DNA from 2 places in the Plantactinospora sp. WMMB782 genome. Region 2 is predicted to be linked to the other one. Evidence: riboswitches for the same ligand, from Rfam matches in the RefSeq annotation. Region 2 holds a riboswitch; the other holds the start of a gene.

Region 1 (11,038 bases), 820 kb from region 2:
AGCTGCTGGTGAGCGAGGCGGAGCAGTCGGCCTCGACGGCACCGGCCGCGGTCTGGATGCCGCCGAGCAGGTGGTCCAGGAACTCCGGCTCGGCGTACGACTGCTGGGTGTGGCCGCCGGCCGTGTACCAGGCCCGGCCGCCGTCGTAGTCCTGGCACCAGGCGAACGGGTGGTCCGCGCCCATCGCCCCGGCACCCGGGGTGTAGCTGCGCTCGTCGAGCGAGGCGAGTACGTGCACGTCGCCGCGCGGGTTCTCGCGGAAGTTGTACCACTCGTCGTAGCGGGACCACTGCGCCGGCAGGTCGTTCGTGGACTCGTGCGCGGGGTCCTCGACCTTGATGGTGGCCTGCTGGTTGGCCGGGTGCGAGGCGAAGTACGCCCCGACCAGGTCGCCGTACCAGGGCCAGTCGTACTCGGTGTCGGAGGCGGCGTGGATGCCGACGTACCCGCCGCCGGCCTGGACGTACCGCTCGAACGCGCCCTGCTGTTCCGCGTTGAGTACGTCGCCGGTGGTGGAGAGCCAGATCACCGCCTGGTACCTGTCGAGGTTGGCGTCGGTGAACGCGGCGGAGTCCTCCGTGGCGTCGACGGTGAAGCCGTTGTCGGCACCGAGCTGCTGGATCGCGGCGATGCCGGCCGGGATGGAGTCGTGCCGGAAGCCGGCCGTCTTGGAGAAGACAAGCACGCTGAACGGCTCGGCGGCGATCGCGGGTGCGTTCCGCGCCGGAGCCTGCGGAAGCGCCGCCGGGGCGGCTGAGGCCGGGGTCGGGGCCAGCGCCGTGGTGCCGAGCAGTACGGCCGCGGTGGCGCCGACCAGGCGACGGAAGAGTCTCGGGCCGTGCGGGCCGGAAGCGAGTCTGCGGTGGGGGTGCGGGGGGTGCGAGGTGCCGCCGGGGCGGCCGGGAGTGGACACGGAGGATCTCCTTGGTCCGGGAAGGACAGAGGGATCCCGCGCGGACGCCGAAGCCGCCACGGGGGTGGTGGTACGCCCGGCGCTCGCCGAAGCACCGGCCGTCGAGGTCTTGCCTGTGGTCAGGGCCTGCCTTGTGGTCGAGGGCTTGCCTGTGGTCGGGGGTTTTGCCTTGTGGTCGAATTTTGCCTTGTGATTGAACAAATTAGGGCCGGGTGCTGGCCGGTCGGAATACGACGGTGAGGTTAATTCGGGTAACGGTTGTGTAACGGGGCGGAATCATCCGGATAGGACAGACAAATCCCTCCGCTGCCGCTCAGCCGCTGCGGAACGGCGGCACGTGCTTCGATGTCGGCCCTGTGCGCTAGGTCACGGCTCTTTACGGATCCGTGACCGCCGACGTACGCTCGCCGACAAGTAACCCACGGGAGCCCGGTGGACCGGGCTGAGAGGGGGGCTGCGAGCCCCCGACCGTCGAACCTGATCCGGGTAATGCCGGCGCAGGGAGGAGTGTTGCCGTGCTATCCATCGGACGACTTCACCTCATCACCGACACCCGGCCGGGGCGGGACCCGCTCGCCGTGGTCGACGCGGCCCTGGCGGTCGCCGGCCCCGAGCTGGTCGTGCAGGTCCGGGTGGAGGACGACGCCGACGACCGGACCGGGTACGAACTGGCCGCCGAGGTCACCGGCCGGTGCGCCGCGGTCGGGGCGACCTGCCTGGTGAACGACCGGCTGCACCTGGCCCTGGCGGTCGGGGCGGCGGGCGGGCACGTCGGCGCCCGGGACCTGCCGGTCGACGTCGCCCGCCGGGTGCTCGGCCCGGACGCCGTGCTCGGCGCGACCGCCCGGGACCCGGAGACCGGCGCGGCGGCGGTCGCGGCCGGTGCCAGTTACCTCGGCGTCGGCCCCTGCCACGCCACCTCCACCAAGGACGGCCTGCCCGCCCCGATCGGCCCGGACGGCATCCGCCGGGTCGCCTCGGCGGTCCCGGTACCGGTGATCGCGATCGGCGGGATCACCGCCGAGCGGGTACCCGCGCTGCTGGCCGCCGGGGCGTACGGGGTGGCCGTGGTCGGTGCCGTCGCCAACGCCGCCGACCCGTCCAGAGCCGTCGCCGAACTGCTGACCGCACTCGCCACCGTTGCGCCCCCACCCCTGCCGGACCGGGGACCGTCGCCGGGGTGGGACCCCCGGCGGGGATCCCCGACCTCCGCCCGGGGTGCGGGGGCGGCGGGATGGTAGGCACCGGCCGGGCGGACGTCGCCGTGGTGGGCGGCGGGCCGATCGGGCTCGCCGTCGCCTGGCGCTGCGCCGCCCGGGGCATGCGGGTCGAGGTGTACGACGACGACCCCGGCTCGGGCGCCTCCGACGTGGCGGCCGGCATGCTCGCCCCGGTCGCCGAGACGTACTTCGGCGAACGGGTGCTGACCGGACTGCTCGTCGCCTCGGCGGACCGCTGGCCGGGATTCGCCGCCGAACTCGGCGAGTACACCGGGATGGACCTCGGCTATCGGACCGAGGGGACGCTCACCGTCGCGCTCACCTCGGATGACCTGGCCGAGGCGGAGCGGCTCTGGACGTACCAGCGGGATCTCGGACTGCCGGTCACCCCGCTGCGCCCGGCGGAGCTGCGCAAGCGCGAACCGTTGCTCGCCACCCGGCTGCGCGGCGGCGCGTTCGCCCCCGGTGACCACCAGGTCGACCCGCGCCGGCTGGTCGCCGCGCTGCGGGTCGCCGCCGAGCGCGCCGGGGTGAACCTGGTGCCCCGGCCGGTCCGGCAGCTCGCCGAGCTGGACGCGGCGGCCACGGTCGTCGCGGCCGGCTGCGGCACGGCGGCGCTGACCGGCCTGCCGGTCCGGCCGGTGAAGGGGCAGATCCTGCGGCTGCGCGCCCCCGGCGGCGCGACACCCGGCTTCCGGCACGTGATCCGGGGCCACGCCGACGGCCGGGGCGTCTACCTGGTGCCCCGGACCGACGGCGAGGTGGTGGTCGGGGCCACCGTCGAGGAGCGCGCCGACCTGGCGGTCACCGCCGGGGCGGTGTTCGAGCTGCTCCGGGCGGCCACCGAGGTGATCCCGGAACTGACCGAGTACGAGCTGGTGGAGGCGCGCTCCGGGCTGCGCCCCGGTACGCCGGACAACGCGCCGCTGCTCGGCCCGCTGCCGGACCGGCCCGACGTGCTGGTGGCGGCCGGGCACTTCCGGCACGGCATCGTGCTCACCCCGCTCACCGCCGACCTGGTGGCCGACCTGCTGACCACCGGGGTACCGGACCCGGCGCTCGCGCCGCTGTCACCGGCCCGGTTCGCCGAGGTTCCGCCGCCCGCGGCGCGAGCGGGTGGGGTGGGCCCGGAGGTTCCGCTGCCGGCGGTGCGAGCGGGTGGGGTGGGCCCGGAGGTTCCGTCGCCGGCAGCGCGAGCGGGAGGGCCGGGCGCGGCGGTGCCGCCGACCCGGGTGGACGAGGAAGACGGGACGAGCAGGGGTGGGAGGACGCGGTGGAGCTGACCGTTAACGGCGTCGCGCAGCGGCTGCCCGGCGAACTGACCGTGGCGGACCTGGTGCGGCGGATCACCGGCGCGCACCGGGGAGTGGCGGTGGCGGTGAACGGCGAGGTGGTGCCCCGGGGTGGCTGGCCGGCCCGGCACCTGCGCGACGGCGACCGGGTCGAGGTGCTGACCGCGGCACAGGGCGGGTGACCGGCATGACCCACGGACTCACCGAACGCGGACCCGCCGTCGATTCCGGTGCCGATTCCGAACCCGACACCGGTGTGCGGCGCGACGCCGGGTTCGTGCTCGCGGGGGAGCGGTTCGGCTCCCGGCTGATCCTCGGCACCGGCGGCGCGACCAGCCCGTACGTGCTGGAGCAGACGATCCGGGCCAGCGGCAGTGAACTGGTCACCGTGTCGCTGCGCCGGATCGACAGCAGCGCCACCATGGGCGGCGGAATCCTGGAGGTGCTCTCCCGGTGCGGCGTACGGCTGCTGCCGAACACCGCCGGGTGCCGCACCGCCGCCGAGGCGGTCACCGTGGCGCAACTCGCCCGGGAGGCGTTCGAGACGTCGTGGGTCAAGCTGGAGGTGATCGGGGACGACCGCACCCTGTTGCCGGACGCGGTCGAGCTGGTCACCGCCGCCGAGCGGCTGGTCGACGACGGTTTCACGGTGCTGCCGTACGTCACCGACGACCCCGTGCTGGCCCGCCGGATGGTGGACCTCGGCTGCCCGGCGGTGATGCCGGCGGGTGCCCCGATCGGTTCCGGGCTGGGCATCACCAACCCGCACAACCTGCGGCTGCTGCGGCAGAACGTGGACGTACCGGTGATCCTGGACGCCGGTGTCGGCACCGCCTCGGACGCGGCCCTGGCGATGGAGCTCGGCTGCGACGCGGTGATGCTGGCCAGCGCGGTGACCCGGGCGGCCGACCCGGTGCGGATGGCCACCGCCATGCGGTACGCGATCGAGGCGGGCCGGCTGGCCGCCGGTGCCGGGCGGATTCCCCGGCGCTTCCACGCACTCGCCTCCACCCCGGACGAGGGGCGGCCCGAGCTGTGACCGGGCCACGCGGGATCGTGCTGGTCACCGACAGGTGGCAGGCGAACCGGCCGCTCGACGAGGTGGTCGGGGCGGCGGTCGACGGCGGGATCCGGTGGGTGTTGCTGCGCGAGCGGGACCTGCCCCGACCGGAGCGGCTCGACCTGGCCCGGCGGTTGCGGGCGCTGCTCGCCCCGGTGCACGGCACCCTGCTGGTCGCCGGGCCGGACCCGCTGGACGGCACCGCGGTGCACCTGCCGGCCGCCGGTCCCTACCCGCCGCCCGCCCTGCCGCTGGTCGGCCGCTCCTGTCACGACCTGGCCGAGCTGGGCCGGATCTCCACCGAGGACTACGTGACGATCTCGCCGGTCCTTCCGAGCCCGTCCAAGCCGGGATACGGCCCGCCGCTCGGGACCGCCGGTCTGGCCGGGCTGGTCGCCGACAGCCCGGTCCCGGTGCTCGCGCTCGGCGGCCTGGCCACCCCCGACCAGGTCGCCGCCTGCCTGGCGGCGGGCGCGGTCGGGGTGGCGGTGATGGGTGCGCTGATGCGCGCGGACGATCCGGCCGGCCTGTCCCGGGAACTGTGCGCGGTCGCCTCCGTCGAGCCTGGCATTCCGACGGCTGCGCCGGGCGATCCGGCGGTTGCGCTGGGCGTTCCGGCGGTTGCGCTGGGCGTTCCGGCGGTTGCGCTGGGCGTTCCGGCGGTTGCACCCGGCGTTCCGGCGGCCACCTCCGTCGGGGTCGGTGCTTCGGCGGTGCGCACCGCCGGAACGGGGTGGTTTCGGTGACGCCGCCGGTGGTGTTGACGGTCGCCGGGTCCGACTCCGGGGCTGGTGCGGGCATCCAGGCCGACCTGAAGGTCTTCGCCGCGCTCGGCGTGTACGGCACGTCGGTGATCACGGCGGTCACCGCGCAGAACACCGGCGAGGTACGGGCGGTCTTCCCGGTGACCGCCGAGATGGTGACCGCCCAGCTGCGCACCCTGGCCGAGGACCTGCCGCCGCTGGCGGTCAAGACCGGCATGCTCGGCGAACCCGAGGTGGCGGACGCGGTGGCCGAGGCTGCCCGGGACGGGCTGCTGCCGAACCTGGTGGTCGACCCGGTGCTCGTCGCCACCAGCGGAGCCCGGCTCGGCGTGGTCGGGGCGATCGAGCGGCTGCTGCCGTACGCCCTGGTGGCGACGCCGAACCGGGCGGAGGCGGCGGCGATCCTCGGCCGTGCGGTCTCCGGTCCGGACGAGATGGCGCAGGCGGCCCGGCAGCTCGCCGCGGGCGGTCCCCGGTACGTGGTGGTGACCGGCGGCGACAGCGACGACTCCGGGGCCGCGACCGGCGGCGGGATGGAGTTCGGCGGCGCGGTCGACGCGCTCTGGACCGGTACCGAGGTGCGGCTGCTGCGCCGGCCGTGGGTGCCGACCCGGAACACCCACGGCACCGGCTGCTCCTTCTCGGCCGCGATCGCCGCCCGGCTGGCGCTCGGCGACCCGGTGCCGGACGCGGTGGCCTTCGCCAAGGAGTACGTGACAGGTGCGCTGCTCGGCGCCCGTGCCTGGTCGCTGGGCAGCGGACACGGGCCGCTGGACCACTTCGGCTGGTCCGCCCCGACGGCGCCCGACCGTGACTCCGGTTCGTCCGGCGGCTCCGGATCCTCCGGCGGCTCCGGTCCATCCAACACAGGGAGGTTGTTGTCATGAACGCTCGGCGCAAGGTGTACGTGACGGGGGCACGACCGGACGTCCGGGTGCCGTTCGCGGAGGTCGAGCTGACCGGCGACGAACCACCGGTACGGCTCTACGACACCTCCGGCCCCGGCTCGGATCCGTCCGTCGGGCTGCCGGCACTGCGCGGGGCGTGGATCGCGGAGCGCGGTGACGTGGCCCCGGTACGCGGCGCCGGCACCCCGCTGGCCGGCCGGGACGGCGCCCGGCCCACCCAGCTGGAGTACGCCCGGGCCGGGATCGTCACCCCGGAGATGGAGTTCGTGGCGATCCGGGAGGGGATGCCGGCCGAGGTGGTCCGGGACGAGATCGCCAGCGGCCGGGCGGTGCTGCCGCTGAACGTGAACCACCCGGAGTGCGAGCCGGCGATCATCGGCAAGCGGTTCCTGGTGAAGGTCAACGCCAACATCGGTACGTCCGCGGTCACCTCGTCGATCGCCGAGGAGGTGGAGAAGCTCACCTGGGCGACCCGGTGGGGCGCGGACACCGTGATGGACCTCTCGACCGGCAAGCGGATCCACGAGACCCGGGAGGCGATCGTCCGCAACTCACCGGTGCCGATCGGGACCGTCCCGATCTACCAGGCGCTGGAGAAGGTCGGCGGCGACCCGGTGAAGCTTTCCTGGGACGTCTTCCGGGAGACCGTGATCGAGCAGGCCGAGCAGGGCGTCGACTACATGACGGTGCATGCCGGGGTACGCCTCGGCTACGTGCCGCTGGCGGTCAACCGGGTCACCGGGATCGTCTCGCGGGGCGGCTCGATCATGGCGGCCTGGTGCCTGGCGCACCACCAGGAGAACTTCCTCTACACCAACTTCGCCGAACTCTGCGAGATCCTCGCCCGATACGACGTCACGTTCTCGCTCGGCGACGGACTGCGGCCCGGCTCGATCGCGGACGCGAACGACGAGGCACAGTTCGCCGAGCTGCGTACCCTCGGGGAGTTGACCTCGGTGGCCTGGGAGCACGGCGTACAGGTGATGATCGAGGGGCCGGGGCACGTGCCGATGCACAAGATCAAGGAGAACGTGGACCTCCAGCAGGAGCTCTGCCACGAAGCCCCGTTCTACACGCTAGGGCCGCTGACCACGGACATCGCTCCGGCGTACGACCACATCACGTCGGCGATCGGCGCCGCGATGATCGGCATGTTCGGCACCGCCATGCTCTGCTACGTCACCCCGAAGGAACACCTGGGTCTGCCCGACCGGGACGACGTCAAGGCCGGGGTGATCGCGTACAAGATCGCGGCACACGCGGCCGACCTGGCCAAGGGGCACCCCGGGGCGCAGGCCTGGGACGACGCGCTCTCCAAGGCGCGGTTCGAGTTCCGCTGGGAGGACCAGTTCAACCTGTCGCTGGATCCGGAGACCGCGCGGGCGTACCACGACGCAACCCTGCCGGCCACGCCCGCCAAGACGGCGCACTTCTGCTCGATGTGCGGCCCGAAGTTCTGCTCCATGAAGATCACCCAGGAGCTCAGGGAGTACGCGGCGCAGGGCATGCAGGAGAAGTCGACCGAGTTCCTGGCCTCGGGTGGCAAGGTCTACCTGCCACTCGCCTGAACCGTCCGACCTGGACATCGGAGGCGTTACCGGCGGGAAGCGCCTCCAGTGTCCGGGTCAGTCGGCGTGGTGGCGGCCGGTCGAGCGCAGCGAGCGTCGTACGCTCCGGTCCGGGCCCACGTCGTCGGCGCTCGGGTCGGGTTCGCTGAGCCCGCTGACCCAGTCGACGTACTCCGCGTCGCGGGCCGGGACCGGTTCCTCCGTACGGTTCCGGCCCTTCGCGTCGCGCTGCTTCGGCTCGCCCTTCTCGGTCTCGGTGGTGTCGGTCTGCTCGGGGTCGCCACCGCCCCGGTTGCGCCGGAACAGACCGCGACGGATCCGTCCGGTCCGTCGCTCCGCGTCCCCGGATCCGGTCTCGGCCCCGGCCGCCACTCCAGCTCCGGTTCCGGCGCCGGGGGCTCCGGTCTCGGTCCCGTCGGCTTCGGTCCCGTCGGCTTCGGTTCCGATGGCTCCGGTCTCGGACTTCGTCCTGGTCTCAGGGGCGGTCCTGGCCTTGGCGTTGCTCTCGGTCTTGGCGTTGCTCTCGGTCTTGGCGTTGCTCTCGGTCTTGGCGTTGCTCTCGGTCTTGGCGTTGCCCTCGGTCTTGGCGTTGCTCTCGGCCTTGGCCTTGCTCTCGGCCTTGGGCTCGGGCTCCGTCGTGGTCCCGCTCGTCGTCCCGGCGTCGGCGGTGGTCCAGGTGTGGGGCTGACCCCCGGGCCGAACCGCTGACCTGGCGCCGGTGGTGGGCTCGGCCGGGGTCTCGAACCTGACGTCGATCCCGGGCTCGGCCCAGGTCTCGGGCTGGCCCCCGGTCGCGGCTCGGGGTCCGGGACGGTACGTCGTCTCTGCCGTCTTACCCGGGTCGGATTCGGCCGTGGACGTGCCACGATCCGACGTCGCCGGCATCGGAGGGTCGGTCGCCGGGACCGGAGAGTCACCGGAGACCACCGGGATGGGCAGGATCCGCCCGGTCCGGTTCGTGTCCGCCGAGGTAGCGCCCTGACCCGGCTGGTTGACGGGATCCGTCGCTGCCTCGCGACGGTCTTCGGAGCGAGGCCGGAGCACCGGCGCGAAGGCGTCCCAGGTGGCGCCGCCAGGGGCCGGTCTGACGACCGGTGGCGGCGTGACGGGCGCGGGCGGCACCGGAGGCGGCAGCACCGGTTCCGGCGTGGGTCTGGTCGTCGACTGTGCCGGAACCACCGGCCGGGCGGAAGTCGACGGCGGCGCCGGAGCCCGCGGTGCCGCAGGTGGCGGAGGAGCTTGCGATACCGCGTGTTGCGGCGCCGGAGCTTGCGGCACCGCGGGCGGCGCCGCTCCGGCCGGAGGCTCCGGGGCCGTCGGTGTGTTCACCGCCGCAGAAGTGCCCGCTGCCGTTCCCGAGGACGGCGACGGCGTGGTCGGCCAGAAGTCTTCGGTACGTGGTCGGCGCGATCCCGCCCAACCGGCCGGAAATCCGGCATCCTCCGACGCCGTACCCGTTCCGCTACCCGCACCGCCGTCGGCCGGGCTGGTCGGTTCTGCGCTGCTGCTCCATCGGCCGGTGTCGGGGGCGGCGGCCGAGTCGGACGGACCGAACCGCTCGGTGTGCCTGGAGGAGTACTCGGTCGGGACGCGCGGTGTGGGGATCGAGATGTCGAACGACCAGGTGCTCGGGCTCGACTCCGGCTCCCGGGACGGTCCCGGCGACTCGTCGCCCGGCTGCCTCCCGGCCACCGGACCGGATGGCCAACTGCCTGCCGGGGTCGTTCCGGTGCTCCGGTCACCGCCGGTTCCGCTTCCGGTGCCGACCGTCGGAGACCCGCTACTCGGCAGGTCCAACCGCCAGGTCTGCTCGGCCGGGGGAACGGCGGCACCAGTCCTGCTGGTCGGACGGCCGTCGCTCGGCGCGTTCCCCGTCGGCAGGATCTCGGTCGGCGAGTCCGACGCCGGCAGGGTCGCGGCCGGCGTGCTTCCCGTCGGCAGGATCGCAGTAGGTGCGTCCCCCGTCGCCAGGCTCGCGGTTGGCGCGTCACCGGAGTCGTTGCCGGCCGCCCTCGGTCCGGTTCCGCTGCTGATCGGGCTCGGTCCGCTGCCGGACGGGCCGGTTCCGCTGCCGCTGCCGGACGGGTCGGTTCCGCTGCCGCTGCCGGATGGGTCGGCTCCGACCGTGGACGCGACCCCGGAGGTCGAACCGGCCTCGGCGCTCTGCGCCGGAGTGGGCGTGGTCAGCGGCCAGCGGGCCCAGGCTGCCAGCGCCGAGCCCAGCGCACCGGTGGCCACGGCGATCAGGGCTCCCCAGTACGGTGCCGCCTGGTAGGCGTCGGCGGAGTCGCCGCGGCCGGCGACGACGTACGCCAGGGCGAGCGTCGCCGGACCGGCGGCTCCGCAACTGGCGACCGCCGGCAGCGGCAGGTGGCGGGACCGGGCGAGCGCACCCGTGAGGGCGCCCGCGACCAGGGCCAGCGCCGGCAGAACGACGAAGGCCAGCCGTTGGCTCGTGCCGGCGCCCAGCCAGCTCGGATCGAGCCCGCCGAGCCGGACGGCGGGCAGCGGATCGGTGGGACCGAGCGAGGGCAGCACGGAGAGTACGGCGAGGAACCAGGCTGCCCCGGTCAGCGCCGTGACGTTCCAGGCCACCGGGCGTTGGCTGAGCGCGGCGAGGGCGGCGAGGAAACCGACCCCGGCACCGACCACCGCGGCGACGCCGGTCAGGGCCACCGGGTCGCCCGAGGCCAGTTGGGCCGCGCGGGCGGGCTGCATGCAGAGCGGAGCGACCGCGAGTGCGCCGAGGGCGGCGAGTGCGGAGACGGCCGCCCGGGTGCCGAGCGTGCCGGGCAGGGCGAACCTGCGGGCGAGCCGGTCCGCCAGCAGTGCGCCGAGCACGGCCGCGACCGTGGCGAACCAGCCGACCCAGGCGAGCTGGGCGGGCCACTGGTTCACCTCGCCGGCGACGAAGCCACGGTCGAAGCGGACGAGGCCGAGCCCGTACGCGATCCCCAGCTGGCCGGCGCCGCTGACTATCCCGCCGACGAGTGCGGCGAGCAGCACCCTGCCCCAGGTCCGGTAGGCCATGCCGGGCACGTTACGCACCCCCATCCGCGCTCGCCACTCTGGGCTGGACGCCGGGCGTCGGTGGGGTGGTCGACCGGCTACCTGCGGTGACTGACCGTCGGATCAGTGCTGTTGTTCGCCCTGGCCGCTGCCGCTCAGGGCCAGGCCGGGGCCGTTGCCCGGATGGTCGAGCAGGAGTTCGTGCAACTCGGCGCTGGTCCGGGCGACGTCCTCGAAGTGCGCGTTGCGGCCCAGCGAGCGCGGGCGCGGGATGTCGATGCCGAGCACCTTGCGGATCCGCCCG
Region 2 (11,038 bases):
CGGCACCTTCACGTCGGTGTTGCCCGAGTCGGCGTGCGTACGCACCTGGTAGCCGCCGGCCGGTACGGTCAGGTCGATCGAGCCGCTCGACGCGTCGGCCTGGACCGGGCCGGGGGCGGCCAGGGTCAGCGAGATGTCGCCGGAACCCGTCTGCGCGTCGACCTTCCCGGCACCGAGCGAGCGCCCCTGCACCGATCCGGAGCCGGCCCGCGCCGAGACGGTGCCGGGCAGCCGGGTGAGCCGGATGTCCCCGGAGCCGGTCTCGACGCGTACCGGGCCGTCGACGTCGGTCACCGTGATGTCGCCGGAGCCGACCTTGATGTCCACCTCGGTCAGCGCGGTCAGGTTGACGTCGCCGGAGCCGTTCTCGCCGCGCAGCGCGACCCCGGCCGGGGCGAGGATGTCGTACGACACCCCGCAGTGCTTGCCGCAGTCGGTGTCCAGGATCAGCTTCGTACCCTCGATCCGGTAGGTCGAGTCGTCCGGCTGCGGGCCGCGGTACTGCACCACCCGCTCGATCCGGACGTTCTGCACGGCTCCGGTGCGTACCACCACGTTTCCGGAACCGGGGAGCACCTCGATCTCGGTGATTTTCACGTCCTCGGTGCGGTCGTAGGTGAGCCGCTGCTCGGCGAGGCCGTCACAGCCGGCCAGGGCGATCAGGGCGGCCAGGGCGAGCCCGCCGGTCAGGGCGGTGGTCCGGGAAACCAGCATGCCGAAAAGGCTATGGGGGTGGCGGAGCACGGGCATCCGGGTTCCGCCACCGGGCCACCCCGATCTGCGACCCTGAGAATTCTCAGGGTCGTACCGGCAGGGAACAATGGGCGGGTGCCCGGGTACCGCCGACAGCTCTACCGCGACGACGCGGTGGTGCTGCGCGTCCAGAAACTCGGCGAGTCCGACCGGATCATCACCCTGCTGACCCGCCGGCACGGCCGGTTGCGCGCGGTCGCCCGAGGAGTACGCCGGACCACCTCGCGGTTCGGTGCCCGGCTGGAGCCGTTCGGCCACGTCGACCTCCAGATCGCCGGTGACCCCAAGGGTGAGCAGGGCAGTTCGCTGCACTCGATCAGTCAGGTGGAGGGGATCCGGCTCTACGGCAAGGCGTTCGTCGCCGACTATCCCCGCTACACGGCGGCGAGTGCGATCGCCGAGACGGCGGAGCGGCTCACCCCGGTCGAGCGGGAGCCGTCGCTGCGGTTGTTCCAGCTCACCCTGGGCGGGCTGCGCGCACTTGCCGACGGGGAACACGCCAGCACCCTGGTGCTGGACGCGTACCTGCTGCGCGGGATGGGGCTGGCCGGCTGGGCGCCGGCGCTCGTCGGCTGTGCGGTCTGCGGTACGCCGGGCCGGCACGGCGCCTTCTCGGTACCCGCCGGGGGTTGTGTCTGCCCGGACTGCCGGCCGCCCGGCGCCGCCCATCCGGCGCCGGCCACCCTCGACCTGATGGCCGCGCTCGCCGCCGGGGACTGGTCGACGGCCGACGCCGCCGAGCAGTCGTACCGCCGGGAGTGCAGCGGGCTGGTGGCGGCGCACCTGCAATGGCATCTGGAGCGCGGGTTACGCTCGTTGCCGCTGGTCGACAGGGGATCGACAGCTGAGCGTACGGAGCGGGTGCGGCACGTCCCGCCGCCCGGTCCGGCGGACGTAGCGAAGGAAGCACAGTGATCCGTTCGATGACCAACCGGACCCGTCGGGAGCCGGTGCCACCCACTCCGCACCCGTCCGGGGCCCGGCCGCCGGCCCTGCCCGCCGAGGCGCTGCCCAGGCACGTGGCGGTGGTGATGGACGGCAACGGGCGCTGGGCCAAGCAGCGCGGCCTGCCCCGGACCAAGGGACACGAGCAGGGCGAGTACTCGCTCTTCGACACCATCGAGGGTGCGATCGAACTGGGCGTCCCCTACCTGTCGGCGTACGCCTTCTCCACCGAGAACTGGCGGCGCTCGCCGGACGAGGTGCGCTTCCTGATGGGCTTCAACCGGGAGGTCATCCGCCGCCGCCGGGACCAGTTGGTGGAGCTGGGGGTCCGGGTGGTCTGGTCGGGGCGGACCGGCCGGCTCTGGAAGAGCGTGATCTCGGAGCTGCAGACCGCCGAGGAGATGTCCCGGGGCAACTCGACGCTGACCCTCCAGTTCTGCGTCAACTACGGCGGGCAGGCCGAGATCGCCGACGCCGCCGCCGCGATCGCCCGGGACGTCGCCGCCGGCCGGGTCGACCCGGCAAAGGTCAACGAGAAGATGATCTCGCGGTACCTCTACCATCCCGAGGTGCCGCCGGTCGACATGTTCCTGCGCCCCTCCGGCGAGCAGCGCATCTCCAACTTCCTGCTCTGGCAGAGCGCGTACGCCGAACTGGTCTACCTGGACACCCTCTGGCCGGACTTCGACCGCCGCCACCTCTGGTACGCCTGCGAGCTGTACGCACAGCGGGACCGCCGGTTCGGCGGCGCGCTGCCCAACCCGGTGGCACCCGGCCCGGCATCCGGCTGAGCACTTCCGCCTCCCGGCCCGGACAGCCGGACCGCTCGGCCGGACCGGGTCGGCACGAATAAACAGGTGCGCCCGGCGGTGGGCCGGGCTATCGTGCAGGAATGCGGTACTGATGCCCCTCATCCGAGCCCACCCGCCCGCCCGTGTGCGCGGCGCGGGTGCGAGCGCTCCGGGCGTCCGTACCGTTTCGCCTCTTCGGCAAGCTGCCACCCGTGGGTGGCACGTCTCCGCGGACGGACGCCGCACCGATCCCGTCCCGCGCGCTGCCCGAGCAGGGCGCTCCGACCAGGAGGAGAGAACGCCGTATGCCTGCCAAACGAAAGTCCGGCAAGACCGCCCGCGCCGCCGCGACCGGCTCGCCGGCCCGGCTCGACCGGCCGGCGGAGGAGTCGATCGAACTCGCCACCCCGGTGGTGCTGCCGGACGACGGCCCCCGGGCCGCCGGACGGCCGGCGGCGCCGAAGTCCGGCCCGGTGCTCCGCAACGGTGCCGGCGCCGCCGGTGTCGGGCGTGGCCGGAACACCGGAGCCGGCCGCCAGTACGCCTTCCGGCGTAGCTGAGCCGGCCACCCGGCCGCACCGGCCACCGCACCGGGCCGGCGGTCGGCTGGTCCGGTTCGGCTGACCGGTCACGGATGCCCGCGCGGGGTCGTGGATGGACAGTGCGCCCCGCGCGGGCCCGTCGGCCGCCCCGTGTGCGCCGCCGATCGGGTACGGCTGCCCGCTGGATCGCCTGCGCCAGACAGGGCGGCTGCCGCGTCCCCCACCAGCTCACACAGGGGCTCGGGGTACGCCCAGCTCGGTCCGCCCACCGTGGACGCCCTCGGATCGCCCGTCGGGGCGGCCGGGTGTGATACTTACCCGACCTCCGGGCACGGGGTGGCGGTACTGGGCGGCAGTGGGGGCAGGTCGGGATGACGGGTGAGATCGCCGGCACACGGCCACTCCGGTCGACCGATCCGTCGCGGCTCGGCGGGTGGGAGCTGCTGGGCCGGCTCGGCGAGGGCGGCATGGGCACCGTCTACCTGGCCCGCGCCGCCGGCACCGGGCGGCTGGTCGCGGTCAAGATGATCCGCTACGACCTGGCGCACGACGCGGAGTTCCGGCGGCGGTTCCGGGGTGAGGTGAAACGGGCCCGGCAGGTGCCGCCGTTCTGCACCGCCGAGGTGCTCGACGCCGACCCGGACCACGACCCGCCCTACCTGGTCGCCGAGTACGTCGACGGACCCAGCCTGGCCACGGTGGTCACCGAACGCGGGCCACTGACCCCGGGCAACCTGCACGGCCTGGCGGTCGGGATGGCGACCGCGCTGACCGCGATCCACGGCGCCGGGGTGATCCACCGCGACCTCAAGCCGAGCAACGTGCTGCTGCCACCCGGCAGCCCGAAGGTGATCGACTTCGGCATCGCCCGCGCCGTCGCCGGCACCGGTGCCGGAACCCGCACGGACCAGGTGATCGGCACCGTCGCGTACATGGCGCCGGAGCGCTTCGAGCCGGCGACCACCGGCGTACTCACCCCGGCGGCGGACGTCTTCGCCTGGGGCGCCGTGGTCGCCTACGCCGGCACCGGACGTACGCCGTTCGCCGCCGAGACCCCGGCCGCGACCGCGGTGCGGATCCTGACCCAGCAGCCCGACCTCGACGGCCTGACCGGTCCGCTGCGGGACCTGGTCGAGCAGGCGCTGGCCAAGGACCCGGCGCAACGCCCGTCGGCGCGGGAGCTGCTGGACCGGCTGCTGGACGGTGGGCCGGGCCGGCTCGGCCGGCTGGGCGCGGTCGAGTCGGCGCTCGCCGGTCAACCCGAGCTGCGGGTCGCGGTGGAGCAGGCGCAGGCGGTGACCGATCAGCGGCCGCTGGCCGAGACGGCGCTGGCCGCCGGTTCGCGTCCGGATCCGGCCGGGGACCTGGGCGAGGCGACCACCCGGCAGGGCGGTCCCGAGGTGCGGGCCGCCGCCCGGCAGGCCGGCCCGGCGGTGTCGATGGCCGGAACGACGGCTGCCACCCCGGCGGGACCGGTTGGCCTGGCGGGAGCGGGTGCCCTGGCGGGATCGGCTGTCCCGATGGATGCCGGGGAACCGCCGGCCCGACCGCCGGGGCGTGGTCCGGCGAGGCGGCGGGGTTGGGTCGCCGTCCTCGCGGTGGGGCTCGTCGTGCTGTTCGGCACCTCCGTCGGGGTGGGCTACGCCAGCGGGTTCCTGCCCTACCAGGCATCCTCGGCCAGCTCGCCGACGACATCGCCCGGCACACCGCCCGGCTCGGCTACCGGTGCCGGCCCGGCCACGGAGACCAGCGGGCCGGCGCCGGGTACCCCGACCGCCACCGGAGCCCCGGACGGGCCGCCCTGGTCCGGCCCCGTGGTGGTGAGCGACCCGCTCACCAGCCGCCGGGGATGGCAGCCGAGGACGGACGACAGGCACGAGGTGAGCTGCGGGTTCGACGACGGGCTGGTGGTGACGAAGCGCGGTGTGGGGCCGTACCGGTGCCCGGGGCCGCAGGACACCTGGCCGGACGTGCAGGTGGAGGTCGAGGTGACCCTCGTCGAGCCGGACAGTTGCGCCGCGGTCTGGTTCCGGTTCACCGACCGCACCGGCGGGCACGCGCTGCGGATCTGCCGGGACGGCTACCACCTGGTGGCACACGGTGTGGACAGTACGAGCGCGATGACCCCGGCCGGCAGCTTCCGGTTCGACCCGGCACAGAGGTTGACCGCGGGTACCCCGGTCCGGGTCGGCATCGTGGCGCACGGCGAGGAGCTGCGGTTCTACCGCGACGGGCAACGCGTCGGCGAGGCGCGGGACGTCCAGCCGGTCGACGGGCGGGTGGTGCTCGGGATCTTCTCGATCGGGCCGGACAACGGCTCCGGTGGGCCGTACGAGGTCGTCTTCCGGGGCGTCCGGATCAGTACGCCGGACTGAGCGTCGGGCCGGAGTGCGCAGGGTCAGCGCAGCAGCGGCCGGAAGGTGCCGAGTGCCACGCTGAGCCCGAGCGCCGCACCGGCCAGCACTACCGCCCCGGCGATCACTGCGGCGTCCGCCGGGCCGAACCGCTGCCGGCGGGCGGCGGTACGCGGTACGCCGGAGTCGAAGCCCCGGGCGTCCATCGCGGCGGCCAGCCGGGTGCCCCGGCGGATCGCCCCGACCAGCAGGGTGAACGCGGTCGAGCCGAACAGCCGCAGCCTGGCCAGCGGGTTCCGGCCGGCCTCGATGCCCCGGGCCCGCCGGGCCAGGCTCACCATCTGCCACTCCACGGCCAGCAACGGCACCAGCCGGAACGCGGCGAGTGCCCCGATGGCGAACCGGGGCGGCGCCTTGACGTTCTGGACCAGCGCGTCGGCGAGGTCGGTCGGGTCGGTGGTGGCGAAGACGAGTACGCCGGGGAGCGCCACCGCGACCACCCGCAGCGCCATGCCCAGCGCGGTGCCGAGTACCCCGGTGGTGATCTCGACCGGACCGGCCTGCCAGAGCAGGGTGCCGGTCCGCTCGGCGGCGAAGAGCAGCAGGGTGCCGAAGATGCCGAGCGCGCTGAGCAGCAGCGGCCAGGCCCGCCGGGCCAGTGCCGCGTACCGGACGCCGAAGAGTGGCACGACGGCGAGCTGGAACCCGATGGCCACCGCCGGGGTCACCGGGTCGACAGTGGCGATCAGCGCGACGGAGAAGACGAGCGCGGCGGCGACCTTGGCCACCGGGTTGCGCCGGGCCAGCGGTGCGCCGGGGGCGGCGATCGGCTGGTACGGGATCATCCGGCCCGCCCCGGGGCGGCGGTGGCGGCCGGCGGATCGAGCCGGACGGTCCGGTCGGCAAGCGCGGCGACGAAATCGGCGTCGTGGGTGACCGCGACGACGCCGTGCCCGCCGTCGCGCAGCCCGGCGAGCAGGTCGACGAGTTCGAGCCAGGTACGCCGGTCCTGGCCGAAGGTCGGCTCGTCCAGCACCAGCAACCGGGGCGCGGTGGCCAGCGCGGTCGCCACGCTCAGCCGCCGCGCCTGACCGCCGGAGAGCGTGTACGGGTTGGCCTCGGCCAGCCGGTCCAGCCGGAGCCGGACCAGCAGCTCGTCCACCACCGACCGGACCTCCGCCTCCGGCCGGCCGGTCCGGCGCGGCCCGAGCGCCAGCTCGGTGAAGACGGTGCCGCTGACGAACTGGTGCTCCGGGTCCTGGAAGACCGAGCCGATCCGGGCGGCCAGCACCGGCGCCCGCCACCGGTGCGGTGCGCTGCCGGCGTGCCGGCCGGCCAGTTCCGGGGTGGCCGACAGCCGGCCGCCGCCGGGCCGGAGCAGCCCGCCGAGCAGCAGGGCCAGGGTGGACTTGCCGGCGCCGTTGCGGCCGAGCACCGCGAGCGCCTCGCCGGCGCGTACCCGCAGGTCGGTGTCGACCAGCCGGGGTGGCAGGCCGAGCCGGTCGGCGGTGAGCAGCAGGTCTCCGGTGCCGGCGGTCGCCCGGCGCGGTGCCGGCGGCGGCCCCGGCACCCAGACCCCGGCGGCGGCCAGTGCTTCGCCGTGCGCGGCGAAGACCTGCTCCGCGGGGCCGTCGGCCTGTATCCCGCCGCCCGGTTCGAGCACCACCACCCGGTCGACGAGCGGCAGTGACTCCGCCACCCGGTGCTCGACCAGGATCAGCGTGGTGTCGTCGTCGACCGCCGCCCGGACGGCGTCGCGGACCAGCGTGGCGCCGGCCGGGTCCAGGTTCGCGGTCGGCTCGTCGAGCAGCAGCAGGCCGGGCCGGAGGGCGAGCACTCCGGCCAGGGCGAGCCGTTGCTGCTCCCCGCCGGAGAGCGCGGCGGTGGACCGGTCGGGCCCGTACGGGAAGCCGACCCGGTCCAGCGCCTCGGTGACCCGGGGCCAGATCTCCGCCGCCGGTACGCCCCGGTTCTCCAGGCCGAACGCCACGTCGTCGCCGGCCCGGGCCATCACCAGCTGGGTCTGCGGGTCCTGGAAGACGATGCCGACCCGTTCCCGGGCCTTGCGCGGGTCGAGCCCGTCGATCTCGACGGTGCCGGCCTGCTCGCCGGAGTCCTCGGCGAGCAGCCCGGCCAGCGCCGCCAGCAGGGTGCTCTTGCCGGCGCCGGAGGCTCCGAGCAGGAGTACCCGCTCGCCGTGCCCGATCCGCAGGTCGAGGTCGCGGACCGCCCAGGCCCGGCGGCCGGCGTGCCGCCAGCCGAAGCCGCGCAGCCGTACCTCGCTCACGACGAGACCGCGCCGGTCAGACGAGGGTACGTTCGCGGCCGGCCGGGAACCGGTCCAGCACACCGGTCCGGGCCAGTGCCCGGGTGAGCGCCCAGCCGCCGGCTCCGGCCAGCACCGCCGCGCTGAGCACGGTGATCACGAAGACGGGCAGCCGGAACGCGGCGAAGTCGTACTCGGAGTAGTAGCGGAACTGGTCGAAGATCGCGGCGGCGAGTCCGGCCAGCAGGCCGGAGCCGACCGCCACCGGCAACCGGAACGAGCGGTAGCGGAGCGCCGCGAACGCCAGCTCGGCGCCGACGCCCTGGGTGGCGCCCTGGAGGATCGCGACGGTGCCCCACTGGCTGCCCAGCAGCACCGAGACGAGGGCGGCGAGGAACTCGCAGTAGAACGCCGCGCCCGGCTTGCGGATCACCAGGCCGCCGAGTACGCCGGGCACCAGCCAGATGCCGTAGATGACCGCCTGGGCCGGTGGGAAGAAGGTGAAGGCGCCCTCGGTGGCGCTCCAGACCACGTTCCAGGCCCAGAAGACGACGCCGAACGCGACCGCGATGACCGAGGCGACGACGATGTCGACGGTGCGCCATCTGGTGGTGTTGGTGGACTGCTGCACTGCGTGGCCTCCCAGTCGTCGCGTTCGTCGAGACGGTGGCTCGACGAACCGGCAGGACGCACGCCGCAGCCCGGGACGGCCCGGACTGCGGCGCGGCTGGAGACTCGACCGAACTCCCTGCGCTGGCATTACCCAGATCAGGTTCGAGGGTCTGCGGGTGGGTCCACCCGCACTCTCAGCGCTGTGCGCTCCCCTGTCGGATGTGCTGTTGTTGCGCAGACGGTACACCGGATACCGCTACGCCGACACCGGTGCGGCGGTGGATGTGGCCGCGCCCACCACGGCACGGGACGGGGTGTGCCCGGCACGGCGCGGGATAGGGTGGATGGCCCAGATCGTCCTCTCGAAGGGATCCGTGACCGTGACACTCAGCCCCGAGGGCTATCTCGACGTGGTCAGCGAGACGATCGGGCGGGTGGCGGCCGATGCCCGGGACGGCGTACGCCGGGCGGCCGACCTGGTCACCGCCGCGCTGCGGGCCGGGGGAGTGGTGCAGGCGTTCGGCACCGGCCATTCGGAGGCGCTGGCGATGGAGATCGCCGGCCGGGCGGGCGGCCTGGTCCCGACGAACCGGATCGCCCTGCGGGACCTGGTGTTGCGCGGCGGTGAACCGGTCGACATCCTCGGGCCGACCCTGGAGCGGGATCCGACGGTGGCCCACCGGCTCTACGAGCTGACCCCGGTCGACCCCCGGGACGTCTTCGTGATCGCCTCGAACTCCGGGGTGAACGGCACGATCGTCGAGTTCGCGTCGCTGGTCAAGGAGCACGGGCACGGGCTGATCGCGATCACCTCCGGGCAGCACTCGGCCCGGGTGGCGTCCCGGCACCCGTCCGGACGCAAGCTGGGCGACCTCGCCGACGTGGTGCTGGACAACGGCGCCCCGTACGGCGATGCGGCCCTGCCGCTGCCCGGCGGCGGTGCGGTCGGCGCGGTGTCGTCGATCACCGCCGCGCTGCTCGCCCAGCAGGTCGTGGTGGAGGTGGTCCGCCGGCTGGTCGAGGCGGGCGAAACCGCGCCGGTCTACCTCTCGGCCAACATTCCGGACAGCGACGACCACAACAACAGCCTGGAGGCCCGGTACGCCGGCCGGATCCGTCGGGGCGGCTGAGTTCGACAGAAGCACCGGCAGGGCCGGCAGTCCGGCACGAAACGGCCGGTAGCCTCCGCACGTCCGGCCGGCGGAACGTGCGTGCGTTTCGCGTCTGCTCCGTCCGGGCATCACTGCTGCCAACTTCGAGGCGGGGAGGCGCACAGGTGAGCGTGGAGACGGAGAAGCAGCGTTGGCAGCGCAATTTCGCCGACCTGTTGCAGGAACTGCGGGTCGCGCAGACCGGGGTGCAGATCCTGTTCGCCTTCCTGCTCACCCTGCCGTTCAGCAGCGGCTTCCCGGAAACCACCACCTTCCAGCAGGACATCTACATCGTCGCGCTACTGGCGGCGGCCGCGGCCACCGCGTTGATCATCTCGCCGGTCGCCTTCCACCGGGCGCTCTTCCGGCAGGGGCGTAAGCCGGAACTCGTCCGGTTCGCGCACGCCATGGCGACCGGTGGCCTGGCCTTCATGCTGATCGCCATGGTCAGCTCGGTGTTGCTGATCACCGACTTCCTGCTGCCCCGGCCGGTGGCGTTCGCGCTCAGCGGGCTGACCGGGCTCTGGTTTCTGACCTTCTGGGCCGCACTGCCGTTCATGCGCCGCAACTGGGGCGAGCCGGACGAGGACGAGGACACCGAGCCGGCGACGGCCCGACCCGACGCCGTCTAGTGGACTGAGCCCGCGCCTTCGATCACTCTCCGCAATCCATACTGGACAGTAGACCTGTTGGCCTGATCGGCCTGTCTACTGTGGCCGAACGGTGGAAATGCCGCAGCCAGTCGCCACTCTATTGATCATCGCTATCTTCGCCTGGGCGGGTCGCCCCCTACACCGGGACCCTTGACGGAGAGTTATACGCGGAACGACAACTACGGACCGCGAGAGGCGAGGATGAGCGAGGTTCTGGGGGGACTGTCGACCGGTGGTCCGGCGGCAGTGCTGGTGAGCCTGATCGGAGGGGTGGGCCCGCTGGCCCACGGCCCGCTGCGTCGAACAGACGAGGGCGGGGCGGCATGAGAAGCGGCGACAACGCGGTGGTGCGGGCCGAGTCGGCCGCCCGGTTGGGGGACCGGGGCCAGGCCGAGTCGGCGACCAGCTTCGAGGAGTTCTGCCAGCGCAACTTCGTGCTGGTCGAGCGGTTCCTGCTGGCCCGCTGCACGGACCGGGGGCTGGTGGAGGACGCCGTACAGGAGGCGTTCATCACCGCCCGGGACAAGTGGGACCAGATCCGCCACTACGAGAAGCCACTGGCCTGGCTGTACAAGACCGCCCGGTACAAGCTGCTGGTGGCGCAGCGGCGTCGCCGGCCGGAGCTGACGGTCAGCCTGGAGGAGGTGCCGCCGGAGCGGCTCGCCGAACCGGCCGACCCGGCGGAGGCCCGGGAGCTGCTGCGCGGCTGGCTGCGCCAGTTGCCGCCGAGGCAGGCCGAGGTCTTCGTGTTGACCCTGGACGGCTGGCCCGACCACGAGATCGCGGCCATCCTCGGCATCGCCTACAACACGGTGCGGGCGTACCGGCAGGAGGCCCGGCGCCGGTTGCGGGACCTCGCCCAGCAGGCGGGCTTCGAGACGCCCGCCGGAAGGGACCGGGGATGAACCTGGACGACATCCTCGCGCTGGCTTCCGACCGCACCCTCAGCGAGCTGGAACGGGCCCGCGCCC

Evidence for each region. A riboswitch is a leader RNA that binds a small molecule or an ion and turns the genes downstream of it on or off. The one in region 2 is predicted to bind thiamine pyrophosphate.
Region 1: linked by a shared signal. The riboswitch ahead of thiE (thiamine phosphate synthase) and the one ahead of ACN28A_RS05010 (ECF transporter S component) in region 2 are both predicted to bind thiamine pyrophosphate.

The regions. Positions count from the first base shown of each region.
Region 1 is NZ_JBMHMC010000007.1:1,502,783-1,513,820, reverse strand. It holds gene ACN28A_RS08720 (ThuA domain-containing protein) at 1-817, opposite strand, end outside; TPP riboswitch at 1,325-1,434, shown strand; partial or broken gene thiE (thiamine phosphate synthase) at 1,429-2,052, shown strand; partial or broken gene thiO (glycine oxidase ThiO) at 2,148-3,210, shown strand; gene thiS (sulfur carrier protein ThiS) at 3,407-3,607, shown strand; gene ACN28A_RS08700 (thiazole synthase) at 3,613-4,464, shown strand; gene ACN28A_RS08695 (thiamine phosphate synthase) at 4,461-5,231, shown strand; partial or broken gene thiD (bifunctional hydroxymethylpyrimidine kinase/phosphomethylpyrimidine kinase) at 5,228-6,043, shown strand; gene thiC (phosphomethylpyrimidine synthase ThiC) at 6,133-7,725, shown strand; gene ACN28A_RS08680 (hypothetical protein) at 7,783-10,755, opposite strand; gene ACN28A_RS08675 (ABC transporter ATP-binding protein) at 10,858-11,038, opposite strand, start outside.
Region 2 is NZ_JBMHMC010000007.1:687,153-698,190, reverse strand. It holds gene ACN28A_RS05045 (DUF4097 family beta strand repeat-containing protein) at 1-714, opposite strand, end outside; gene recO (DNA repair protein RecO) at 829-1,668, shown strand; gene ACN28A_RS05035 (isoprenyl transferase) at 1,677-2,489, shown strand; gene ACN28A_RS05030 (hypothetical protein) at 2,795-3,049, shown strand; gene ACN28A_RS05025 (serine/threonine protein kinase) at 3,403-5,406, shown strand; gene ACN28A_RS05020 (energy-coupling factor transporter transmembrane component T family protein) at 5,430-6,230, opposite strand; gene ACN28A_RS05015 (ABC transporter ATP-binding protein) at 6,227-7,672, opposite strand; gene ACN28A_RS05010 (ECF transporter S component) at 7,689-8,282, opposite strand; TPP riboswitch at 8,379-8,487, opposite strand; gene ACN28A_RS05005 (sugar isomerase domain-containing protein) at 8,644-9,393, shown strand; gene ACN28A_RS05000 (DUF6328 family protein) at 9,540-10,046, shown strand; gene ACN28A_RS04995 (hypothetical protein) at 10,269-10,394, shown strand; gene ACN28A_RS04990 (RNA polymerase sigma factor) at 10,391-10,972, shown strand; gene ACN28A_RS04985 (EAL domain-containing protein) at 10,969-11,038, shown strand, end outside.